DNA from 4 places in the Chryseobacterium sp. MA9 genome. Region 2 is predicted to be linked to each of the others. Evidence: riboswitches for the same ligand, from Rfam matches in the RefSeq annotation. Region 2 holds a riboswitch; each other region holds the start of a gene.
What was found. Region 2 has a riboswitch for cobalamin ahead of KIK00_RS09750 (TonB-dependent siderophore receptor). Riboswitches for the same ligand answer to the same signal wherever they lie in the genome.

Region 1 (5,742 bases), 140 kb from region 2:
GAATTTAAGTAATCTTAAATTAAATCAACGCAAATACTAAGCGAGAGCACCAAAAGGTACTCTCGCTTTTTTATTTTTATTTCTTAATGAATTTTAATCGGGTTACTTTTTCTTTGTCTTTCAACTGGATAAAATAAACTCCTTTTGAAAGATGATGAAGGTCTACTTTATGATCTTCAACCTTTCCTTCTCCTGTTTTTTGTCCCAATGCATTATAAATTTCAAAATTTGCAGCTTCTGAGATGCCGGATATGTTTAAAATATCGGATGCCGGATTGGGATAAATCTCAGGTTTTGCAGACTTTCCAGATTCTTCCACTCCAAGCGTTGAATCTATAAAATCCACTCCATAATCTTCAACTTCTCCATAGGTGAATGTTCCACAGGCATCAGCAGGCATCGTTTGATTTGAAACAACTCTCATAGTAACACCACAAGTTGTCAATGCTGCCAAACTTGGAATCGTAAAAACAGATACTGCCGGTGCAGCTTGAGTGACATTATTCGCCACCATCACCCTTTCATTGGATTCAAAAATTCCGTTGGCATTAAGATCTATCCATGCCGTTACTGTTGTAGTACCCGGAGTTCCGGTCCAGGTATTGGTTACTGAAAGCTTATTTCCTGTGCTTCCTATAAAAAACTTTACTCTACGGCTTAGATCACTTCTGTAATCTGTATAACTGGAAGGTCCGGAATTGCTTACCATTGGAGTGGTAATTCCCGTAGAATTTACTGTCACATTGGAAATATGCATCATAGCAGTATCTGTAGATGCACTTGCACAATAATTGAGCGTTGTTGTAAAAAATACAGGATTAGACCATGTTCCCTGTACAGTACAAACTTTCACTACCTGTACCTCGTACGTTGTACAAGGTTGCAAACCGGTAATAGTAAAAGAATTTTGTCCTGATGCAACATCGGCTGTCATCCATGTAGTAGTTCCCGGTATTCTATATCTGATCCTGTTATCCGGAGTATTGGGATCAGCAGTCCAGGTAACTGTTCCTGAAGTAAGCGTTATATTAGACATCTGAAGCCCTGTTGGAGCATTTGTATCGCAGTAAAATAAAGATTTGGGCTCTTCTTCTATTTTGTGGGTTGCCTGAAAGCTGGAAACACCCAAAATAAGAGAAAATACATAAAGTAGTTTTTTTGTCATGTTTATTAGTTTTTAAATTCTCTTGGAAAATAGGAATTTTATAGAATATAATTAATACTTAGATCACATATTATTGCACTTTTTTAATATTTTTAAATTATATACATAAAAAACATATTTATTCAGCAGGATAATGCTATCAAAACCTCCTTCTTACCATTGTTTGAAACAAATACAAGATTTAAGAAAACTGCAGGAGTATAATTATCTTTCGAAAAGCATTTAATTTATATATTTGAGGGATCAAAAAATTTTCATGATGACTTTCATAAACAAAGCATTCTATTTATCTGCTTTCAGTATTTTTTCTTTAGCCTTTGTAAAAGGGCAGAATAAAGTTCCTTTCGGAGTTGTAAAAGCTGAAGAAGGATATGCCAATGTACGGGTTCATAAAGACAATTACAGAAAGATTGTAGACAAGATCCGTATGCGTAAGGGTGATGTATTCGTTTATGTAAAGCCTGCTCCCGGAGAAACAGAGTGGATCTGGATCAAATATCCGGAAAAACAGGATGAGGACAAACCATTTGTACGTTATGAAACACTTGATAAAGAAGGAATGGTCAATAAAGAACGTATTGCTTATATAGACCAGCTTCCTGCCTATACTCCTTCTAAATCCAAAAACGGAAGATCCCTTATTTTCACAGATAATTCTGATCCGAAAATTCCTACTGCCCAAAGAAGCAAGGTAGTAATTGATATCTACCCTTCCAACGCCGGCTATCGTAAAAAGGAAAAAGATGCGGAAGGAAAACTTCTCACCATCGATAAAGTAAAGCCTTGGGGAATCGGAAATGACCTTCCGGAAGGAATGACAGAAATCAAATCAATCCGAGTACAACAGCCTGGAAGAGGTTCTGTTTTTGTAAGAGAAGCCATCAAAAATATGTTCCAGCCTACCATGGATTTTGAGAACATTGGAGTAACTTCCCTTGACAATGATAATATTTTCCTTTATATGATAAATGGTTCAGGAGAAAACAGATACACTACGCTCTGGACGATTAAGAAAGGAAGAGTAATCAGCCAGATTATTTACCATAATCCGGAATAAATTCGCTATTTTTGCATCTGAAAAGTTTACACTTATTCATCACAGAAATTGGTTCTGCATCACTGCAGATTAAAAGGGAACCGTGTGAAAATCACGGACTGTCGCGCAACTGTAAGTAACTGAAATCTTTATCAAAGATCCACTGTGCGAGGCATGGGAAGGAGATAAAAGATGTTACAAGTCAGGAGACCTGCCTATTTCTTTAAACAAATAACTTTCGCGATTTGAAGTTGTATTGATCTGATGGATTGTTTCAGGGGTTCTCTAAGTTCCTGTCATTATTCTGTTGTTTTAATATCATTTTCACTTCGCTTTAATTAATAATGATATATGACTACAGAAGAAAGAATTGAAGCATCCGAAACCAGAATCTTTAAAGCGGTTTTCCCTAACACAACCAATCATTACGATACCCTTTTTGGTGGTACGGCTATGCAGCTGATGGACGAAGTAGCTTTTATTACCGCTACCAGATTTGCCAGAAAAAGAGTGGTAACAGTAAGCAGTGACAAGATCGATTTCAAAAAACCTATTCCAGCCGGAACTATTGTTGAGCTGATCGGAAAAGTTTCATACGTGGGAAAAACCAGTATGAAAGTAAATGTTGAGATCTATACCGAGCAGATGTATTCCTATGAAAGAGAAAAGGCCATTGTAGGTGATTTTACTTTTGTAGCGATTGACGAATTCAAGAAACCAATCCAGATACTATAAATAATAAGCTTCGGGCGGCCTTTGGCCGCCCGAAGCTTATTATATTTTCATTAAATTTATTTCACAACTTTTTCCGTTTCCAGACTTCTGTTTAATAAAAGTTCAAAAGCCTCTCCCATTTCATCCGATGCTCTGCTGATTGCATTTTCAAGCATATTCCGGATTTGTTTTTCTGTCACTCCGGCTTCCGTCCAGCTTTTTCCTGAAGTATGGGAATTTAAGATAAATGGCATGATTCTATCTATTCCACAGGCAAAAATAGCATCAGGGGTTTTCTCATCTTCAAACTCTAGCCATAGATTGAAGAACTCTGTACGCAAAGGTTCATCCAGTATTCCGAAAATCTTTTGGGCAGATGCCTTTTCTCTGTCAAACTTCCCAACCATTGCTTTTTCATCAAAAATAAAGGTGTCTCCAGCTTCTATCTCTACCAAATCGTGAATGGAAAGCATTCTTATCACTCTCAACAGATCAATATCTGCACGGTTTTTAGCATATGGATAAAGAATCTGAGCCAGAATGATGATCTGCCAGGAGTGTTCCGCAGTATTCTCTCTTCGGGAATCGTCAGCATTATAATTTCTTCGCTGTACATTTTTCAAGGCATCCACTGCCAGGATAAAATCAATCTCTTTCTGAATTTTCATCTTACTTTTCTCTATTATATTGTTCTGAAGGGTATACCTTTGTTTTGGTTACCCATTTATTATTGATCTTTTCTTTAGTGATCACTTTTACGCGGCCTTCTACCGTCATATCTTCTTCTTTTTCAAAGACTTTATCAAGCCCTTTATTGGGAATAACTGCATATTCAGTGGTAAAAAAATCGCAGCAGCCTGATTTTCCATAGGAAATCAGACGTTTACGTTTGACATCAACATCAAAAATATCAAGGGAACTGGACGCAAGATCCGTAAGTTCTCTACTCTTCACAAATGCCATTCTTGTACTGTTGAATACATAAACATCATAGGAAGCAGCGCTATAGTTTCCCATATTTCCGTTCCTTACCGCTACATCTTCAGTTCCGTCAAAATTAAAGTCATTAATGATTACAGAGTTCTGCTTATTCGTCAGCGGAATCATTTTTCCCAGTTTGGGTTTTTCAGCCTGATCTATTTCCAATACCAGATTATCTGATGCAAAAGTCTGTACCTTTGTGTTTTTATGATCAAATAGCTCTACGGTTCCTTTGCCGCTGCATCGGCCATCATAGCAATTTTCTACCTGAATGATAGCATCATAATTCTTTGATGCATTTCTAACCTCAAACTGATATTGCCCAAAACATGTAGGCCCAAGTAAAACAAAAGCCGAAACATACTTATATGTATTTAATAGATTCATGGTAATAGTAAATAGATTTAGGTGTTTTTTTTCCTAACAAAAATACGAATCATAATACCGATCTCAAAATTCCGACCTTATTATCTGTAAGGATCTGAAACAATTTAATAACCTTCAAATAAAAGAATATTCAGTGATAAGAAGCTGTTCCCGCTATACGCTCATACTCCTCGCTGCCTTCCTGAACCCAAACCGCTGTGGGGTAACCGCTGCTATCGGGGCTATTTTTTGGTAATGAGTAATAAGCAATGAGCAATAATTAATGATTGATAACTTTTTTATTTCTTTCATTTCATTAAAATTAAAGATTTTTTAAACATTTTTTAACCAAATTCATTTTTAATAAAATTTATAATAAAATTTATTAAACTGATTTTCAGTAGTTTATAATATTTATTTTAAAAATTTCACTACTTTGTATTGCATAATACCATTTAATTTACATATCTTTGTAATGTAAAATTAGAATAGGCTCAACTAGCTAGGAGCATTTTTCTAAAAATATAACTAATTAACAAAACTTATCAAAGATGAATACCGAAAATACCAAAGCGCAAATGCGAAAAGGAATTCTGGAATTCTGTATTCTAAGTCTCATCAATAATCGCGAAATGTATGTTTCTGATCTTATTGATGAACTGAAAAAAGGAAAACTGGATGTAGTGGAAGGAACCCTCTACCCTCTTCTTACAAGACTTAAAAACGGAGAGTTTCTCTCTTACAGATGGGAAGAATCTACAGGAGGGCCACCCAGAAAATATTATCAGATCACAGAAAAAGGAAAACTTTTCCTGGATGAACTTCAAAACACATGGAATGAGCTGACAGCCTCAGTAAACAACATCACCCAACAAAATTAAAAAACAAAGCTATGAACAAGACACTCTCAATAGGACTCGCAGGTTTTTCTTTTACAATAGAAGAACACGCATATATAAAGCTCAGCGATTACCTGAACGCACTGAGAAGCTCACTGGATGCTTCTGAGGCTGATGAGGTAATGCATGACATAGAAATAAGAATGGTGGAGATTTTCAAAGATTCTCTGGGAAAACGTGAAGTAATTAACGATACCGATGTAGAAAAGGTAATCGCACAGATCGGAAGCCCAGAAAAAATTGAAGAACAGGAAGAGGCTTATTTTTCTGAAAAAACATCTACCAGAAATACCAATTCAGGAAACAATTATACCGATAAGAAACAACTGTTCCGTGACCCGGAAAAACAAAAAATAGCAGGGGTTTGCGCAGGTTTGGCTCAATATGTAGGAATGGATATTACCACAATGAGAGCAATCTGGCTGGGAATCTTCGTATTAGGAATTTTTACAGCAGCTATTTCATCTTCACTGATCGGTCTTTTATATGTAATCCTTTGGATCGTACTTCCAAAAGCTGAAACAGCAGCAGATTTCCTGAAAATGCAGGGAAAGCCTATGAACTTCGACAATCTTAAGAAT
Region 2 (5,742 bases):
TGATTCCTGAGTTCAAAGCTTGCAGTTGGTACAGCTTTGCTGTGGTTATCCGTAATGCAGGATCATTACTTTTAAGAAGCTTTTGATCAGATAAAAGATGGGTAATAATTCTTTTTGACTGATTGTACAGACCCAGGTTTTGATACTGATCAGCAAGATTATAATCACTGAAAATCTGCATAAAATAAGAAAGCTCGTTTTTGGGATCGGCATCTTCTTTCTGAGCAAAAATATTCACAGATTGTACGTAATCGCCTTTCATGGCAAAAGCTTGTGAAATAATGTTCTGCAGTACAATTTTATGTTCTGTATTTTGATCGCTTACCAGGATTCCCTGAGTATAGCTGATACATTCGTCAGAATTCTGATACAATTTCAGAAATGCCTTATCTGCCAGAATATTAAAGTCCGGACCAGACTGTCCACTGGTAATAAAAGAACAGCAAATGAAAAGAAACAGCAGGATTCTTCTGCTTTTTTGAAATAATTTTTGCCTTGATAACTTGTTTTTTGTGTTTTTTTGAATAGTTCGGGTAAAATCCATATTCAAAATGATGTTTTGTATCTATTTGATTATTATTTGTTTAAAAATTAAACTCTTTTAAAATTCACGAATTATGAAAGCCTATTTCTTTGAATAGGGTAAATATTGTATTAATATTGTTTCTACCAATTCGAAACACTAAATATAATAAAATATGAAAAATTTTTACAGAATGTCAATGAAAATATTGACAGCTTGTCTTTTTCTTAAATTTGGTTTTGCAGAAGCACAGCTTACCGTAATAGGTTTGGGAAATTATAATGTAGGTGCAGTTTCAGATAATGGAGTAGTAAGTATGCATACAAGTGCAGGTGGAATATATAAATGGAATGCAGCAGGCGGACTTGTACAGATAGGTTCAATATCAAATGGATATCCGGCTGCAGGGAGAACTATTGTTTCGAATGACGGAACCAAAATATCATCTTCTGTCACAAATTCTGCAACAGGATTTAATGAAATATCTACTTATGATGTAGCTACTTCCACATGGGTAAACAGAGGCGGGCTGGTTCCTACCGGTTGGGACGGCAGCGTAAGTTCCACATGGGGAATGTCACCTAACGGAAATACTATTGTAGGACTAGGATTCCTGACTGCTGCGAACGCGCATGCTGTGAAATGGGATGAAGTAAACGGAATGGTTGATCTTGGAAGTATAGTTCCCGGACGGAGCTCCAGGGCAAATGCAATCAGTGCGGCAGGAACAGTGATTGTAGGGTGGCAGGATGAGCCAACTGGCACAAGAAGCGGCGCAAAATGGCAGGATGGAGTAGAAAGTTTTATTACAGATAATAATGGGAATAATGTAGGAGAAGCAGGAGGAATTTCTGCAGACGGAAATACAATTATAGGAACTTCAAATCCTAATCCCTATGTCTGGAATGCTACAAGCGGACTTACTTATATAACGCATCCTAATGCTTCGTTTAGTTTCAAAGGAGGAGCTACAGGAATTTCTGCAGACGGAACAAAAGTTATTGGATATTACAGAGCATTTGGAGCACCTCCGATGTCGGGAGAAGGCTTTATCTGGACTTCAGCTGCTGGAAGAGTCAACCTGAATGACTATGCAGTATCCTTAGGAATTGCAACCAATGGAGTAACAATGGGTCTTCCTCTGGCAATTTCTCAGGATGGGAAAAAAATTGCAGGAATGGGCACTAATGCTTCCAATCAAACAGTGGCTTTTTATTTGGATACTTCTGAATTTTTATCAGTAAATGATACAGTGAAAGAGAAAAACAGTGTTGGTATTTATCCGAATCCTGTAACTGATGTGCTCTATTTTAAAGGAGCAGGAAAAATAGAAAAGGCAGAAATCTATAATATGGTTGGGCAAAGGGTAAAATCATTCGGAGTTATAGACGGTCAGATCGATGTTTCATCTTTATCAAAAGGAGATTATATTCTGCAATACTCTGTGAAGGGAGAAAAACAACAGACTTATAAATTTATAAAAAATTAAAACATATATAAATAGTAAAAGTAGTGGGATGAATGGCCGTTTTCAATATTGAAAGCGGCTGTTCTTTTTCGTTTACCTGATCAGGGAGATAGGTTTTTTTAAAGCATAAGCCCGGTTTTGGGCGAATACATATAAAAAACTATCTTTGCAAAAATTTTGGTTTCCAGTATTTTGGAATGAAAAGGGAATCGGGTGTAACTCCCGGACTGTCCCCGCAACTGTAAATCGCAATAAAAGTTTCTGCAAAAAGCCACTGTTTAAAACGGGAAGGAGCAGAATGCGAAAGTCAGGAGACCTGCCGGAATTATAATAAAAAAAACATATTGCTTTCGGAGGAAAAGTAAAAAAGTATGGATATAAAAAGATCTTTAGTACTGCTTTTTTCATCTTATGGCTGTTTTCTTTTTGGACAAGAGAAAACCATTGACACTATTTATGTCTTCGATAACCAGATGAATAGGGTGAAACTTTTTCATCCCGTAAAAACAATTTCGGCAGAAGAGGCCGAGAAAAATTCCAGTAATCTTTCGGAACTCCTGAGATTTCAGTCACAGGTTTTTATCAAAGAAAATGGCCGTGGGGCTGTTTCTTCACCCTCTTTCCGAGGAACTACCGCTCAGCAGACCGCCTTTGTATGGAATGGAATTAATATCAACTCCAGTTTTTTAGGACAGGGAGATATCAATAATATTGCTTTGTTCGGCTATGATCAGATCGGCATAAAAGCTGGTGGTGGAAGTGTAGTGTACGGAAGTGGTGCTATCGGGGGAAGTATTCACCTGAATAATACCCTTGATTTTAATAAAGGGTTCCATGGTTCTTTATTTTCTGAGGTTGCTTCCTTTAATACCTATAATAATTTTGTAAAAGGTTCTTACAGTAATGATAAGTTCAGTTTTAAAGCTTCCGGAAATTATTCTGTGAGTGAAAATAATTATGAGGTAAGTGATCTGAACTATATCAACAGAAATGGGAATTACTACAATACCACATTCAATGCAGGTGCATCCTATAAAATAACCAACGATCATAAAATTTCGTGGCAGAGCCAGTTTTTCGATTCTTCACAGCATTATCCTGTATATGAAGAAACGGGAACAAAAACAAAGTATAAAACTCAAAGTATAAGAAGCCTTCTTTCCTGGGACTGGAATAAAACAAAGTTCAGCAACTCTTTTAAAGCCGCCTATACAGAAGAAAACTTTCAGTATTTCGGTTCGTTAAATCTGCCTAAATCAAGCGGAGGAACAGGGAGAAATTATATCTTTAAAAATGATTTCAACTATTTCCTGAATTCTAAGTGGAATTTTAATCTTATCGGAGAATTTCAGGTCAATAAAGGTGAAGGATACCTAAACGGAATATCCAGTGTCAGTAGAAATATTGGCTCTGTTTCAGGATTGCTAAGGTATTTTGCTACTAAAGACCTACGTTTTGAGGGTGGATTTAAGAAAGATTTTGTGGAAGATGTGAAGTCTCCGTTTATGTATTCATTCTCCGGAAAATGGAGTGCTGCAAAATGGTATGATGTAAGCATTAATGTATCAAAAAACTTCAGATATCCTTCATTTAATGATATTTATTATGAACCGGGAGGAAATAAAGATCTGAAACCGGAAACGTCTACCCAGTTTGATATGGTAAATGAGTTCAAAGTGGGGGATTTCAAACTTACTTTGTCTCCATATTATATGAATGTGACAGATCTTATTGTATGGCTGCCTACTGCTTTTGGATATTGGCAGGCATTTAATGTCAATAAATCTGAATCTTACGGATTAGAATCTCAGTTGTCTTTCAGTAAACAATTGGGGAATCATAAAATTCGTGCGAATGCCGGGTACTATTATGCAAAATCTATTGATAAGGAAACGAAGATGCAAAGACCTTATGTTCCTATGCACAGAGGGAATGCCAATATAGATTATGAATATAGTTTCTTTAAGTTTTTTGCACAGGGACTGCTGAATGGTGTTACCTACACTACAAGTGATGAAAAAAGATCAGAAGCAATAGATCCTTATTTCCTTTTAAATATGGGAGTTTCGGCAACGCTGGCAAAAAAATATACTTTAGGATTTAAAGTGAATAATCTAACGGATACTTATTATAAAACGGTTTCTTTCTATCCTTTACCGAAAAGAAACTATAGCGTGTATGCAGCAATAAATTTTTAAAAAATTAAATTGAATAAATTATGAAAATAACTAAACTTTTAACTGTATTATTTGCAGTGGTTTTATTGTTTAACATGTCTTCATGTACAAGTGACTCTGCGGAGTTTGAAATGTCTCCAATCACTTATCAGAACGGATATTTTATTTCTAATGAAGGGAACTTCAACAGCCAGGGAGCTAAAGTAACATTCCTGACAAGAGATTTAAGTCTGAAGCAGGATGATGTATATGGGTATAACAATAATAAAGAAATACTGGGTGATGTTCTTCAGACCATTGGTCTTAACGGAAACAAGGCTTATCTTGTGATCAATAACTCGAACAAAATTGTTGTAGTAGACCGTTACACATTCAAGAAACTAGGAGTAATTACAGAGCAGATTGATAATCCAAGAGGAATTGCTTTTGCGAATGACTTTATCTATGTTGCCAACCTGAATTTCTCTACGAATGCAACAAGTGTAACGAAATATAAAGTTTCTGACTATTCATTTGTAAGCAAAATCACTATGACAGGCGGAGCTGATAAAACAGTAGAGGCAGGTGGAAATGTTTTTGTACAGAATGCTACATCAGGATTCGGGAATATGATTACTTATATTAATACTTCTAATGACAGTAAGGCTGAAATTACTGTTCCGAATGGTAAGATTAACAGTACTGTTTCATACAAATCTAATGTTTATACAATTTCTTCTACAGCTACAGATTCTTATATCTACAAGATTACAAGTACAGGAGCAATGACACCGGTAATTACACTTACAGGAATTCCAAGTGCTACCAATCTTCAGATTGATAATGATAAAATCTACTTCAGCTCTGCTAATAAAGTATATACAACAGGTTTAGCTACTCCAACGGTTCCTTCCAGCCCATTATTAACAGCTGCGGATGGAGGTCCTTACCTTACTCTTTACGGATTTAACGTTATTGATGGAAGAATCTTTGCATCAGATGTTCATCAATTTACAGCAGAAAGTGAAATGGTAATATATTCAGCAGCTACAGGCAGCAAAATGGGATCTATTAAAACAGGAGGTCTTGGTGCTAATGGAACTTTCCTGAATCCGTAATGATGTATTACTCCTAAAAATATAATTTTTTATTTTTTCATCATTTGTGTTTTTTTCCGGCCGGTTTCTTTTGAAACCGGCCGGCTTTGTTTTATATCTGTGTACGAAAAAGCCCGGCGGGATGGAACATCCCGCCGGGCTTTTTAATATTATCTATAGATTAAACTAGATTGTTAATCCCAGTTTTTCAGCTTCAGCAATGACAAATTTTGTGGCTTCCTCTTTTTCATTTGGAATTTCACCTTCCAGAATGGCTTCTTTTACTTTCTCTTTCAGAATACCAATTTCACGGCCGGGCTTAAGATTAAACATTTCCATAATCTCTTCACCTGTAATAGGCGGCTGGAAGTTTCTTACCTGATCTTTTTCTTCCACTTCTTTGATCTTCACCGCTACATATTCAAAATTTCTTTTGAATTTCTCCTGCTTTTTAGAGTTTTTAGTGGTAATATCTGCTTTACAAAGGGTGAAAAGATC
Region 3 (5,742 bases), 1.7 Mb from region 2:
ATTGAATGTGCTTAAAGGTGCAGAAATACCTTAATAAAAAGAATTTATAAGAACTGATTTCGTTTAGGCAAAATCTTGTCTTGTGGCAAGTTGAATTTCATAATGACTTATTAATTTTGGTTAAAAGTTTAATTACCAAATCCGATAATATTATGAAAAGTATATTTAAATTCTCAAACCTATTAAAGTCATTACTGATTTTAACTGTCATCGTTATCACATCCCAGGTATACGGACAAAAAGTGAAACCTTCTGAAAGTGGCTATGCACCTGCTAATGGCAGCAAAGTTTATTATGAAGTCTATGGTAAAGGTAAGCCCATTGTATTATTGCATGGTGCTTTCATGACCATTGATACCAATTGGGGGCAATTGATCCCGGAACTGTCAAAAAACAGGAAAGTAATTGCCGTTGAATTACAAGGGCACGGACATACTCCGTTTTCAGAACGGAAATTATCACATACTGATCTGGCGAGTGATGTGATAAAGGTAATGGACTATCTGAAAATTGATAAGGCAGATGTAGCAGGATATAGCTTTGGTGTGGCAATTGCTTATCAGCTGGCAATACAGAGTCCGAAAAGGCTGAATAAACTGGTCATTATTTCTGCAACTTATAAAAATAGTGGCTGGCTGCCTGAAGTAAATAGTGCATTTAAAGGGATGAAGCCTGAGCTCTTCATGAACAGCCCTATGCATACCGCTTATGATGCCGTAGCTCCTGATAAAACAAAATGGACAAAATTTCTGGAGCAGATGATTGCCACTGCAGGACAGCCATTCGATCTGGGTGATGATAATATTTCTAAAATTTCAGCGCCCGTTTTAATTATAGCTGGAGATAATGATGGATTAGATAAAACCGAGCTGTCAAAAACCTATAAATTATTGGGAGGTGGAGTATCTGCTGATATGGGACCTATGCCAAAATCCCAGTTGGCAATTGTTCCCGGGCAAAGCCATGTCAGCCTGATGATGCAGACAGCAACAATTCTGAATTACCTGAACAGCTTTTTACAATAATTAGATATAATATCATTCATAAAATTGAATATCATGAGAAAAATAACTGTCTTATCAATGATTACAATGGATGGTGTCATGCAGGCACCTGGCGGCCCTGGAGAAGATACATCCGAAAACTTTAAATATGGCGGATGGACTGTATCATACGGTGATGAACTTTTCGGTGAAATCATGCATGAAGAAATGAAACAAGCTGATTATCTTCTTGGAAGAAAAACATTTGATATTTTTTCATCTTACTGGCCTCAACATGCTGAATTCTGGCCGGGAATCAACGAAGGAAATAAGTATGTTCTGTCTCAAACCATAGAAAATTCAGATTGGAAGAATACCTTTTTTCTCAAAAATCTGGATGATATCCGGAAACTTAAGCAATCGGAAGGTGCTGATATTCAAATTTGGGGCAGTAGCGAACTTATTCATCTGTTGTTGAAGCATGATCTTGTAGATGAACTTCGCTTAAAAATCTATCCGTTGATTCTTGGCGAAGGGAAAAAACTGTTTGATGATAATTCGGTTCCGGCTGCTTTTGTTCTGACGGAGAGCCACGTAACATCAAAAGGAGTTATTATAGCTAATTATAGACGTTCCGGTGAGATTGTGACAGGCAATGTTGAAGTATAAATGGATGTCTTAATTAATTTTATTTTTTACCACTGTTAAACCTACAATATGGATGCAAAATTTGAAGCAGGAATAAATATTGCCATAAAAATTCCAAAAAGCAAATATGAAAAAACGATTGCTTTTTACAGGGACATTTTACAACTGAATGTTGAAGAAAAACCGATTAATAATTCAACTGTTTCCAGAACCCATGAAGTAAAATTCGGGAATAACATTATCTGGTTAGATTGTGTAGATAATTATACTCATTCTGAAACCTGGCTGCAGCTTATAGTTCCCAATGTAGAAAAAGCTACAGAATACCTGCAATCGAATGGAGTAGAAACCTGTGACGAGATTGAAGAGCTTCCTGACAATATGCACTGGATTACAGATCCTGCCGGCACGGTGTTTAATTTACAGGAAAAGAAATAGCAAAAAACAGAAAAACGATGTAGAAATTGCTTAAAATATGGTTTTAATCAAAATTTTAATACCTTTAACTTTCAAATCATTAAAATTTTAAATAATCCATGAAGACGAAATCATTAACTTTCATCTTAACCTTCTTTTTTCAACTGGTAAGTATCAATGCATTTTCACAGAAAACAGCAGTTCTAAGCTCCTTATTGGATAAAAATACAGAATTTATTTTTCCACAGAATACCGATAAAATCTCAAAAGCATTGAATGTAAAAACTGTGTTTTATGAAGATGCCAATGAGGAAAAGTATGCAAAATGGCCTATAAAAACAGGTTTGGAGCTATACTGCAGCCTGGGAGTAAATAATGCTGTTAATGAAATGTTTTTTACCATTTCAGACAATAAACCTGTAGTGATAGAAGGACTTCCATTTGGTCTTATTATGAATAAAAGCACATTGCAGGACAGCAAAACTAGGTTCAGTAAATACAATGCTAAAACAAAAAAACTTGATGCAGGAAGTGAATTTCCAGGAGGTTCAAAACTGGTTTTTAAGAAAGGAAAACATTATGCAACCTTACTTTTTGATAATAAAAACCTGCTAAAATCTTTAGGTCTTACCACAGAACTTATTGACCCGGCTGCTAATTAAATCAAAATTGAGAATTAAAAAATTAAATATGATGTCTAACGGGCTAAGCCATACTATTTTTAATTCTCAATTTTCTATTTTTATTATATAGTGATTCCATGATTGTTTTTCACTTCAGCCATGACAAATGTACTGTGGGTACTCCCGATAGAATCTACAGATCCCAGTTTGTTAAATACAAAATCCTGGTAATGTTTCATATCCCGCACCTGAACTTTCAGAAGGAAATCAAAATCTCCGGAAATATTGTAACATTCCGCAACTTCTTCAATTTCTAAAATTTCTTTCACAAAATCATACCCCACAGATCTGTCGTGAATTTTCAGCTTGATTTGGCAGAAAACCGTAAACCCACGGTTGAGCTTTTCGGCATCAAGAACAGCTGCATATCTTTTCACAAACCCTTCCTGTTCCAATCTTTTTACTCTTTCAAAAACCGGTGAAGTGGAGAGGTTCACTTCCTTTGCAAGCTCTTTAACGGTCAGTTTTGCATTTTTCTGGAGCAGCCTGAGCAGCTGTACATCCTTATCATCGAGTTGTTCCACAGAATATTATTCTTTTAGATTATAAAAACAGTCAAATTTAAAGAATTTTATGCTTTTATTACTGTTTTTAAAAGTTTATTTTGCTTAATTAATTGGCTTTAATTGTGTATTTATTCTGTATTGTTAATTTTACGCAAAATTAAAAACTTTTACTGATGACTATCGTTAGAGGTAAAAGTACAGTTCTTTAGAGATACTTCATCAAACAGGAAAGGTTTTACTTAACGTAGATTAATAGGGAATCGTGTGTGAATCACGAGCTGTCGCGCAACTGTAAGTAACATACCGAAGGTTTCTGTCCTTGCATATCCACTGCCAAAAACGGGAAGGATGACGGAAACTGTTACAAGTCAGGAGACCTGCCTTTACTGAATTGACAATGCTTTCGCGGTCTGAAGCTTTTGGGTCATACAGATGATATATCAGATTCATACATTTTCTCTGTAAGGGAAACTGTGTTGTTTGTTATATCATGATTCCAGAAATTTTTATCCGTTAAAACATTCCGAAGCATTTTAAAAAGACTTTACCATTAAGTTTAATTAAAAAGTAAAAAAAATGCAAACTCACATTCTTGGCTATCCGCGTATTGGTAGCAAAAGAGAACTCAAAAAAGCCTGCGAGCAGTATTGGTCAGGTAAAATCCTTTTGGAAGAACTTCTGAATACAGGCAGAAATATCTGTAATCAAAACTGGAACATTCAGAAAGAAGCAGGAATAGATCTTATTCCGTGTAATGATTTTTCATACTATGATCAGGTATTGGATATGAGCCTTGTGGTAGGGGCAATTCCTACGCGTTACCATGAAGTAGTGCTTAAAAAGAACAATTCTGAACTGGATCTTTATTTTGCTATGGCAAGAGGCTGCCAGAAAGATGGATTGGACATCACTGCGATGGAAATGACAAAATGGTTCGATACCAACTATCACTATATCGTTCCCGAGTTTTATAAAAACCAGCAGTTTAAATTGAGTTCAGATAAAATTTTCAATGAATTTGCAGGAGCAAAACAGGCAGGAATCAATGCAAAACCTGTAATTATTGGGCTGGTTTCTTATCTGTTATTAGGAAAAGAGAAAGAAGAAGGATTTGATAAACTGGATCTGGCTGCAAACCTTCTTCCCGTATATACAGGTATCTTAACAAAACTTCAGGAACAGGGTGCAGAGTGGATTCAGTTTGATGAACCTTTTTTAGCATTGGATTTAACGGAGAAAGCAAAAGAAACATATCATTTTGTTTACGCCGAAATAAGAAAACGTTTCCCGAAACTTAAATTTATTGTTGCCACTTATTTTGAAGGATTAAATGATAATGGGTTGCTGGCAGCATCACTTCCCGTGGATGTTTTACATATAGATCTGGTAAGAAATCCTGAACAATTAGACGGTATTCTGAATATTATTCCGGAAAGCTTAAACCTTTCATTAGGAGTGGTTGACGGAAGGAATATCTGGAAAAATGATTTTGAAAAGTCCTTGTCTTTCATCAATAAAGCAGTTGAGAAATTAGGATCAGAAAGGATTTTGATTGCTCCTTCCTCTTCATTGCTTCATTCGCCATGTGATCTGGATTTTGAAACCAGTCTTAATCCGGAAATTAAAAACTGGCTTGCTTTTGCAAAACAAAAAGTGACAGAAGTTGTAACGCTTAAAGAACTGGCATCCGGAACAGAAAATGAACAGATTCTTGCATCTTTTGAAGAAAATAAAAAAGCAATTGCAAGCAGAAAAACATCCACTCTTATTCATAATGATGAGGTAAAGCAAAGAGCGAATGCTGTCACTGAAAAAGATGCGCAAAGGATAAATACTTTCAAAATCCGTAAAGAAGAACAGCAGAAAGTATTGCAGCTGCCTTTATTCCCAACTACTACGATCGGATCATTTCCACAGACAATGGAGGTAAGAAGCTGGAGAGCAAAATTCAAGAAAGGAGAGCTGACGGCTGAACAGTATGATATATTACTGAAAGAAGAAACCCAAAGAACGATTAACTGGCAGGAAGAAATTGGAATAGATGTATTGGTTCACGGGGAATTTGAACGTAACGATATGGTTGAATATTTCGGGGAACAGCTGGAAGGTTTTGTGTTTACAAAGAATGGATGGGTACAGAGCTATGGAAGCCGTTGTGTAAAACCTCCTGTGATCTTCGGTGATGTTTCCCGCCCGACTCCTATGACGGTATATTGGTCTCAATATGCACAGTCACAAACTGAAAAATGGGTAAAAGGAATGCTGACAGGCCCTGTTACGATTTTACAATGGTCATTTGTTCGTGATGATCAGCCTCGTTCCGAAACATGTAAGCAGATTGCTCTGGCCATCCGTGATGAGGTGGTAGATCTTGAAAAAGCAGGAATCAGAATTATTCAGATTGACGAGCCTGCAATAAGAGAAGGGCTTCCATTACGAAAAACAGATTGGCAGAACTACCTGAAATGGGCCGTAGAAGCTTTCAGAATTTCAGCAAGCGGAGTA
Region 4 (5,742 bases), 1.7 Mb from region 2:
TGAATCAGACGGTTCAGACTTCTTCTAACGGACAAAAGCATAATTTTTCTGCTTTGAAATATGTAATCAGTAACATCACACTGATAGACGAGAGCGGAAATGAATTTAAGTACAATGAAAACAACCCTGATAAAGGAGCTTTTATTGTGGATCAGGCAGATGCTGTAGCCGGAATCATATACCTTAATCTGGATGGTATTCCGAAAAACAATTACAAAAGAATAAAATTCGGATTGGGAGTCAGTCAGAAAGCGTATTTACTAGGGCAGGACGGTCAGGCTGAATTTTGGACAAAAGCGAAGCAGAAAGGAATGACATGGTCATGGGCTGCCGGTTACGTTTTTGTAAAACTGGAAGGCAAATATGGAAATGATGCTCCTTCGAAGGAATTCATGAATCATACCGGAAATATGGGAAATGTTACAGCTAATCAACAGGCTGATCTATACCGTGAAATTACTTTAAATCTTCCGACAACAGCAAGAGTGACAGGGCAAATTCGCCCTTCTGTTCATATTGTGGCAGATCTGAACCAGTTTCTGAGTGGAGAGAAAGCGCTTACTCTTGCCACAGGCAATGATATGCTGATGGGTTCCAATCAACACCTGATAGACGTTACCAATAATCTTACAAAAATGTTTAAAGTAGACCACGTTCACAATGATTAATCTTTTTGTTAAAACGTTATTACTTCTGCTTGTATTCGTATTGAGCTGTATTTCCTGTTCTGATGAGGTGATCCAGCCGTTGGAAAAAGATGAAGCCTACAATCTGCAGTTTCCTTCGTATTTCCCGGAAATGACTTTTGATAAAACGATGAATCCGGTAACCAAAAATGGAGTAGAACTGGGACGAAAATTATTCTATGAAGGAAGGCTTTCCCGAAATAATACCATTTCATGCGGTTTTTGTCATATTCAGGAAAATGCATTCACCCATCACGGGCATACCGTAAGCCATGGTGTAGATGACAGAATAGGAATCAGGAATGCTCCACCTATTCAGAATATGGCTTTTTTGAAAAGATATATGTGGGACGGTGTAATTCATAATCTGAATGAACAGCCCATTAGCCCAATTACAGACGTCAATGAAATGGACAGCTCCATACCAGAAGCAATTTCAAAGATTAAAGATGATCAGAAATATAAAAAGCTGTTCAGAGAAGCATATGGAGACGAAACTATTACTGGCGAAAGAATTTTAAAAGCATTATCACAGTTTATGGCTTCTTTAATTTCTGCAGATTCAAAATACGACAGATTCAAGCAGGGAAAAGAACAATTGACTTCAGGGGAATCTCAGGGAATGGCATTATTTAATCAGAAATGTGCTTCTTGCCATAGCGGAGAATTATTTACCGATGAAAGCTTCAGAAACACGGGAATGTATTACAATACAGAATTCAAGGATGCAGGACGTTACAGAGTTTCCCTTAATCAGGTTGATTGGATGAAATTTCGTGTTCCGAGTTTAAGAAATGTAGAATATACAGCACCTTATATGCATGACGGAAGATTTTACAGCTTAGAGGCGGTACTCAATTTCTATTCAGATCAGGTGGAAGATAATGCTAATCTTGATCCGCAGCTGAAGCAGAACGGTCATGTAGGAATTGCCATGAACAGTCAGGAAAAACAGTCAATTATCGCATTTCTGAAAACATTATCGGATAAAAGTTTTATATCCAATCCAAAATTTGCAGAATAATTTATAGAAAACATGAAGAAGATTATATTGATAGTAAGTTTGATCCTGTTTAATCAGTATCAGGCAAAGATTATTAGAGACAGTGCATATATTGCTCCGGATACCTTTAGCAGATTCGATTTTGATGATGATTGTGATGCCTGTGGTTGTGCAGCTGGTAACGGATCATCTGGTTCTGAATCTTTACTGAATCCACAGTTTATCGGAATCAAATATTTTGCACAACATTACAAAGCAAAGGAAAACTTATTTGTAAAAGACCTTACTCAGGATCAGTATTTCAATACCCTTCAGCTTTGGGGGAAAATTCCATTGACTAAAAAACTGAGCGTATATGCAAGTCTGCCATTCCATTTCCATGAAAAGAAAATGATGCAGGGAGATATCAAGATCAATGGTATAGGTGATCTGAATCTGATGGGAATTTACCAGCTGATGAGCTCTAAAGATAATTTTCATCATCTGAGCGGAGGTTTGGGTGTGAAAATTCCTTTAGGAAAATTTGACGAAAAAGGAGCGTCTGGTGTTAATCCAAGTTTTCAGTTGGGAACAGGCAGCTGGGATTATCAGGCGGCTTTGAACTATAAATTTCAGAAAAATAAAGTGGCAGTATTGGTCAATACAGACTATACCATCAAAACTGAGAATAAGAAAAATTACCGTTTTGGAAACCAATGGAACTATGCTGCGACGGGTTTTTATCAGGTTGCGGGAAATGAAAAATCCATTTTTTCTGTAAAAACAGGTGCTCAGGGAGAAGTTTATGCTCAGAATAAACAGTTTGATGAAGCGCTTCCCAATACTGCAGGAAGTGCTTTGTATGGCAAACTGGGATTTGAAGCTTCTTATAAAAAACTGAGCCTGGGAAGTGAAGTAATGCTTCCGATGTATACTCATCTGGCAGGAGGAGATATTGAAGCAAAATCAAGATTCAGTGTATTCCTGAATATTGGAATTTAAAATGAAACCCTTAATGAAAAGATGTTAAAGCTCCTTCGGGAGCTTTAATTGTTTATGAATCATGATTTTAATTGGGGGTTAGGAATAATTCTTTATCTTTGCCGAAATTTGGTGAGCCATAAAAAGCTCTTAAAAGGGAATCCGGTGAAAATCCGGAACAGACCCGCTGCTGTAAGCTCCGCACCAAGATTTTTGAAGAATATATCCACTGTTTTTTTAATGGGAAGGATTTCAAAAATGGAGTAAGTCAGAAGACCTGCCAGAAAATAATCGTTTGACGCTTTCGTGGAATAAAGCTTAGGACATCAATGATTCTGCGCAGTGACAGCTGTGCTTTGTCTTTGTATTCTTATACCCATTAGCGTCATCATTATCCTAAATGAGCTAATGACGGCAAAACTAATTACTTCAACAATTTATAAAGCTGTTTTCACAATACTGGTGTTAACATCTCAACTTTTGTCTTCTCAAACCAAGAAAAAAGACAGTCTTCAGGAAGAATCCATCAAGGTGATCAGCCTTTACAAGAAAAATTTTAAAGAAATTCTTCCGGCACAAACCCTACAAGGCGAACAGCTGGAAAGACTTAGCAGTCACTCTGTAGCAGATGCATTGCGGTATTTTTCCGGAGTGCAAATCAAAGACTATGGAGGATTGGGAGGTTTAAAAACCATCAATATCCGTAGTATGGGTAGTCAGCATGTAGGTGTTTTCTATGATGGGATTCAACTGGGGAATGCCCAAAATGGACTCGTTGACCTGGGAAGATATTCCTTGGACGATCTGGAAGAAATATCATTATACAACGGACAGAAAAGTGAGATTTTCCAACCGGCAAAAGACTTCGGTTCTTCGGGGTCAATCTATTTACAGCCCAAAACGCCTGTATTTAAAGGAACACGGAAAACCAATCTTGTGTTAAGAGCCAAAAGTGCTTCCATTGATCTCTTTAATCCGTCTTTCCGATTGGAGCAGAAAATTTCAGATAGAATTTCTGCCAGCTTCAGTGGAGAATTCATGCAAAGTGACGGAATTTACAGGTTTCGGTATGCAAAGAAATATCCTGATGGACAAAAGGCCTATGATACTATCGCAAAGAGGCAGGACTCAGATATCAAAGCAAAACGTTTTGAAACTTCAATAAACGGAACTTTAAACAACGGAAGCTGGAATGTAAGAGGCTATGGTTATATTTCAGACCGTGGAATGCCTGCTCCTATTGTGAATGGCCGTTTTGGAGGAAGAGGAGCGAGATTTTCTGATGAAAATTATTTCGTACAGGCCAACCTGCGGAAAAAACTGTTTCCCAAATTTGAAACACAGCTGAAAGCAAAATTTGCCTATGATTATACCCATTTCATGGACACGGTTCGCTCGCAGTCAATTATTCATACCGATAATACCTATATCCAGCGAGAGCTCTATCTTTCCTCGTCTAATATCTATTCTATCACACCCAATTGGGATGTCAGCCTGAGTGGGGATTTTCAGTACAATAATCTGGATGCCAATCTGGATAACTTTTCTTATCCTACACGCTACACCACATTGGTAGCATTGGCAACAACGTATCAGTGGAACAGATTCAAAATTCTGGGTAGCCTTTTAGGAACTTTTACTTTTGAAGAAGTAAGAAAAAATAAAAGACCCGGAGACAGCAGAGAATGGACACCTGCCGTATTTATGAGCTATCAGCCGGAAAGTATTCCCGAGCTTACTCTAAGAGCTTTCTATAAAAGGATTTTCCGACTTCCAACCTTCAATGATTTGTATTATACCAATATCGGAAATACTTACCTGAAACCGGAATTCACCAATCAGTATGATATAGGATTTACTTACCAGAAGAATTATAACAACCGTTTCTTTAAAAGCTTTTATGCTAAAGTAGACGGTTATTACAACAAGGTACAGGATAAGATTGTTGCAGCTCCTAACGGAAGCATGTTCCGCTGGCTGATGATGAACCTTGGAATGGTGGAAATCATAGGAGCCGATGTAAATCTTCAGACTGAATTGCAGATGGGACAAGTAAAGTTAAGACCATTGCTTTCCTACACTTACCAAAGCGCAAGAGATATGACTGATCCGGAGGATACCTTCTACCGCAATCAGATTCCTTATACACCATGGCATAGCGGCTCATTCAGCCTGATGGCAGATTATAAAGACTGGAGCTTCAATTACAGTGCGATGTATGTAGGAGAAAGATATGATGTGAATCAGGATAATATTCAATACAATTACGTACAGCCCTGGTATACCCATGATTTGTCAGTTCAGAAAAAATTCAACTGGGCGAATCATCAATTTAAAGTAAGCCTTGAGATGAATAATATTTTCAACCAATATTATGATGTAGTGATCAATTATCCGATGCCTGGAAGAAACTTTAAACTTATTTTAAACTTCACCTTATGAGAAAACTAAACTTTTATTTTTTATTTCTTGTATTAGCTTTTCTTACTTCATGCCGTACAGATGATATTATCGTTCGTCAGGAAGTAGTAGAGGGGCTTCCATCAGAAAATACAGCAATAAAAGGTTTCTACATGCTGAATGAAGGAAATATGGGAAGCAACAAATGTACGCTGGACTTTTTTGATTATACCAAAGGAACCTACTACCGGAATATTTATGCAGAGATTAACCCGAATGTGGTGAAAGAGCTGGGAGATGTAGGAAATGATATTAAAGTCTATGGCAGCAAGCTGTACATTGTTGTTAATGTTTCCAATAAAATTGAAGTATTGGATGCAAAAACAGCTAAACGTATTACTTCTATTCCGTTACAAAACTGCCGTTATTTAACCTTCAAAGACGGGAAAGCTTATGCCAGCAGCTATGCAGGTCCGGTAGCTATTAATCCAAAAGCTCCAAAGGGAAAAGTTGTAGAAATTGACACCACTTCTCTTTCTATCCAGCGTGAAGTGGTAGTGGGATATCAGCCGGAAGAAATGGAAATTGTAGGGAATAAATTATTTGTGGCCAATTCCGGAGGATATAAAGCTCCCGATTACGATAATACCGTTTCTGTAATAGACCTGAATACTTTTACTGAAATTCAGAAAT

Region 1: linked by a shared signal. The riboswitch ahead of KIK00_RS09125 (acyl-CoA thioesterase) and the one ahead of KIK00_RS09750 (TonB-dependent siderophore receptor) in region 2 are both predicted to bind cobalamin.
Region 3: linked by a shared signal. The riboswitch ahead of metE (5-methyltetrahydropteroyltriglutamate--homocysteine S-methyltransferase) and the one ahead of KIK00_RS09750 (TonB-dependent siderophore receptor) in region 2 are both predicted to bind cobalamin.
Region 4: linked by a shared signal. The riboswitch ahead of KIK00_RS17350 (TonB-dependent siderophore receptor) and the one ahead of KIK00_RS09750 (TonB-dependent siderophore receptor) in region 2 are both predicted to bind cobalamin.

What each region holds. Positions count from the first base shown of each region.
Region 1 is NZ_CP075170.1:2,019,806-2,025,547, forward strand. It holds gene KIK00_RS09110 (DNA mismatch repair protein MutS) at 1-8, shown strand, start outside; gene KIK00_RS09115 (GEVED domain-containing protein) at 77-1,165, opposite strand; gene KIK00_RS09120 (hypothetical protein) at 1,422-2,222, shown strand; cobalamin riboswitch at 2,255-2,435, shown strand; gene KIK00_RS09125 (acyl-CoA thioesterase) at 2,553-2,936, shown strand; gene KIK00_RS09130 (HD family hydrolase) at 2,993-3,583, opposite strand; gene KIK00_RS09135 (hypothetical protein) at 3,585-4,283, opposite strand; gene KIK00_RS09140 (PadR family transcriptional regulator) at 4,814-5,143, shown strand; gene KIK00_RS09145 (PspC domain-containing protein) at 5,155-5,742, shown strand, end outside.
Region 2 is NZ_CP075170.1:2,159,238-2,164,979, reverse strand. It holds gene KIK00_RS09760 (helix-turn-helix domain-containing protein) at 1-544, opposite strand, end outside; gene KIK00_RS09755 (T9SS type A sorting domain-containing protein) at 699-2,012, shown strand; cobalamin riboswitch at 2,153-2,330, shown strand; gene KIK00_RS09750 (TonB-dependent siderophore receptor) at 2,363-4,189, shown strand; gene KIK00_RS09745 (YncE family protein) at 4,210-5,265, shown strand; gene KIK00_RS09740 (CCA tRNA nucleotidyltransferase) at 5,431-5,742, opposite strand, start outside.
Region 3 is NZ_CP075170.1:503,302-509,043, forward strand. It holds gene KIK00_RS02280 (alpha/beta fold hydrolase) at 153-1,025, shown strand; gene KIK00_RS02285 (dihydrofolate reductase family protein) at 1,059-1,652, shown strand; gene KIK00_RS02290 (hypothetical protein) at 1,701-2,069, shown strand; gene KIK00_RS02295 (hypothetical protein) at 2,168-2,710, shown strand; gene KIK00_RS02300 (Lrp/AsnC family transcriptional regulator) at 2,794-3,255, opposite strand; cobalamin riboswitch at 3,451-3,637, shown strand; gene metE (5-methyltetrahydropteroyltriglutamate--homocysteine S-methyltransferase) at 3,814-5,742, shown strand, end outside.
Region 4 is NZ_CP075170.1:3,811,421-3,817,162, forward strand. It holds gene KIK00_RS17335 (MbnP family protein) at 1-668, shown strand, start outside; gene KIK00_RS17340 (cytochrome-c peroxidase) at 661-1,710, shown strand; gene KIK00_RS17345 (transporter) at 1,723-2,670, shown strand; cobalamin riboswitch at 2,763-2,949, shown strand; gene KIK00_RS17350 (TonB-dependent siderophore receptor) at 3,058-5,091, shown strand; gene KIK00_RS17355 (YncE family protein) at 5,088-5,742, shown strand, end outside.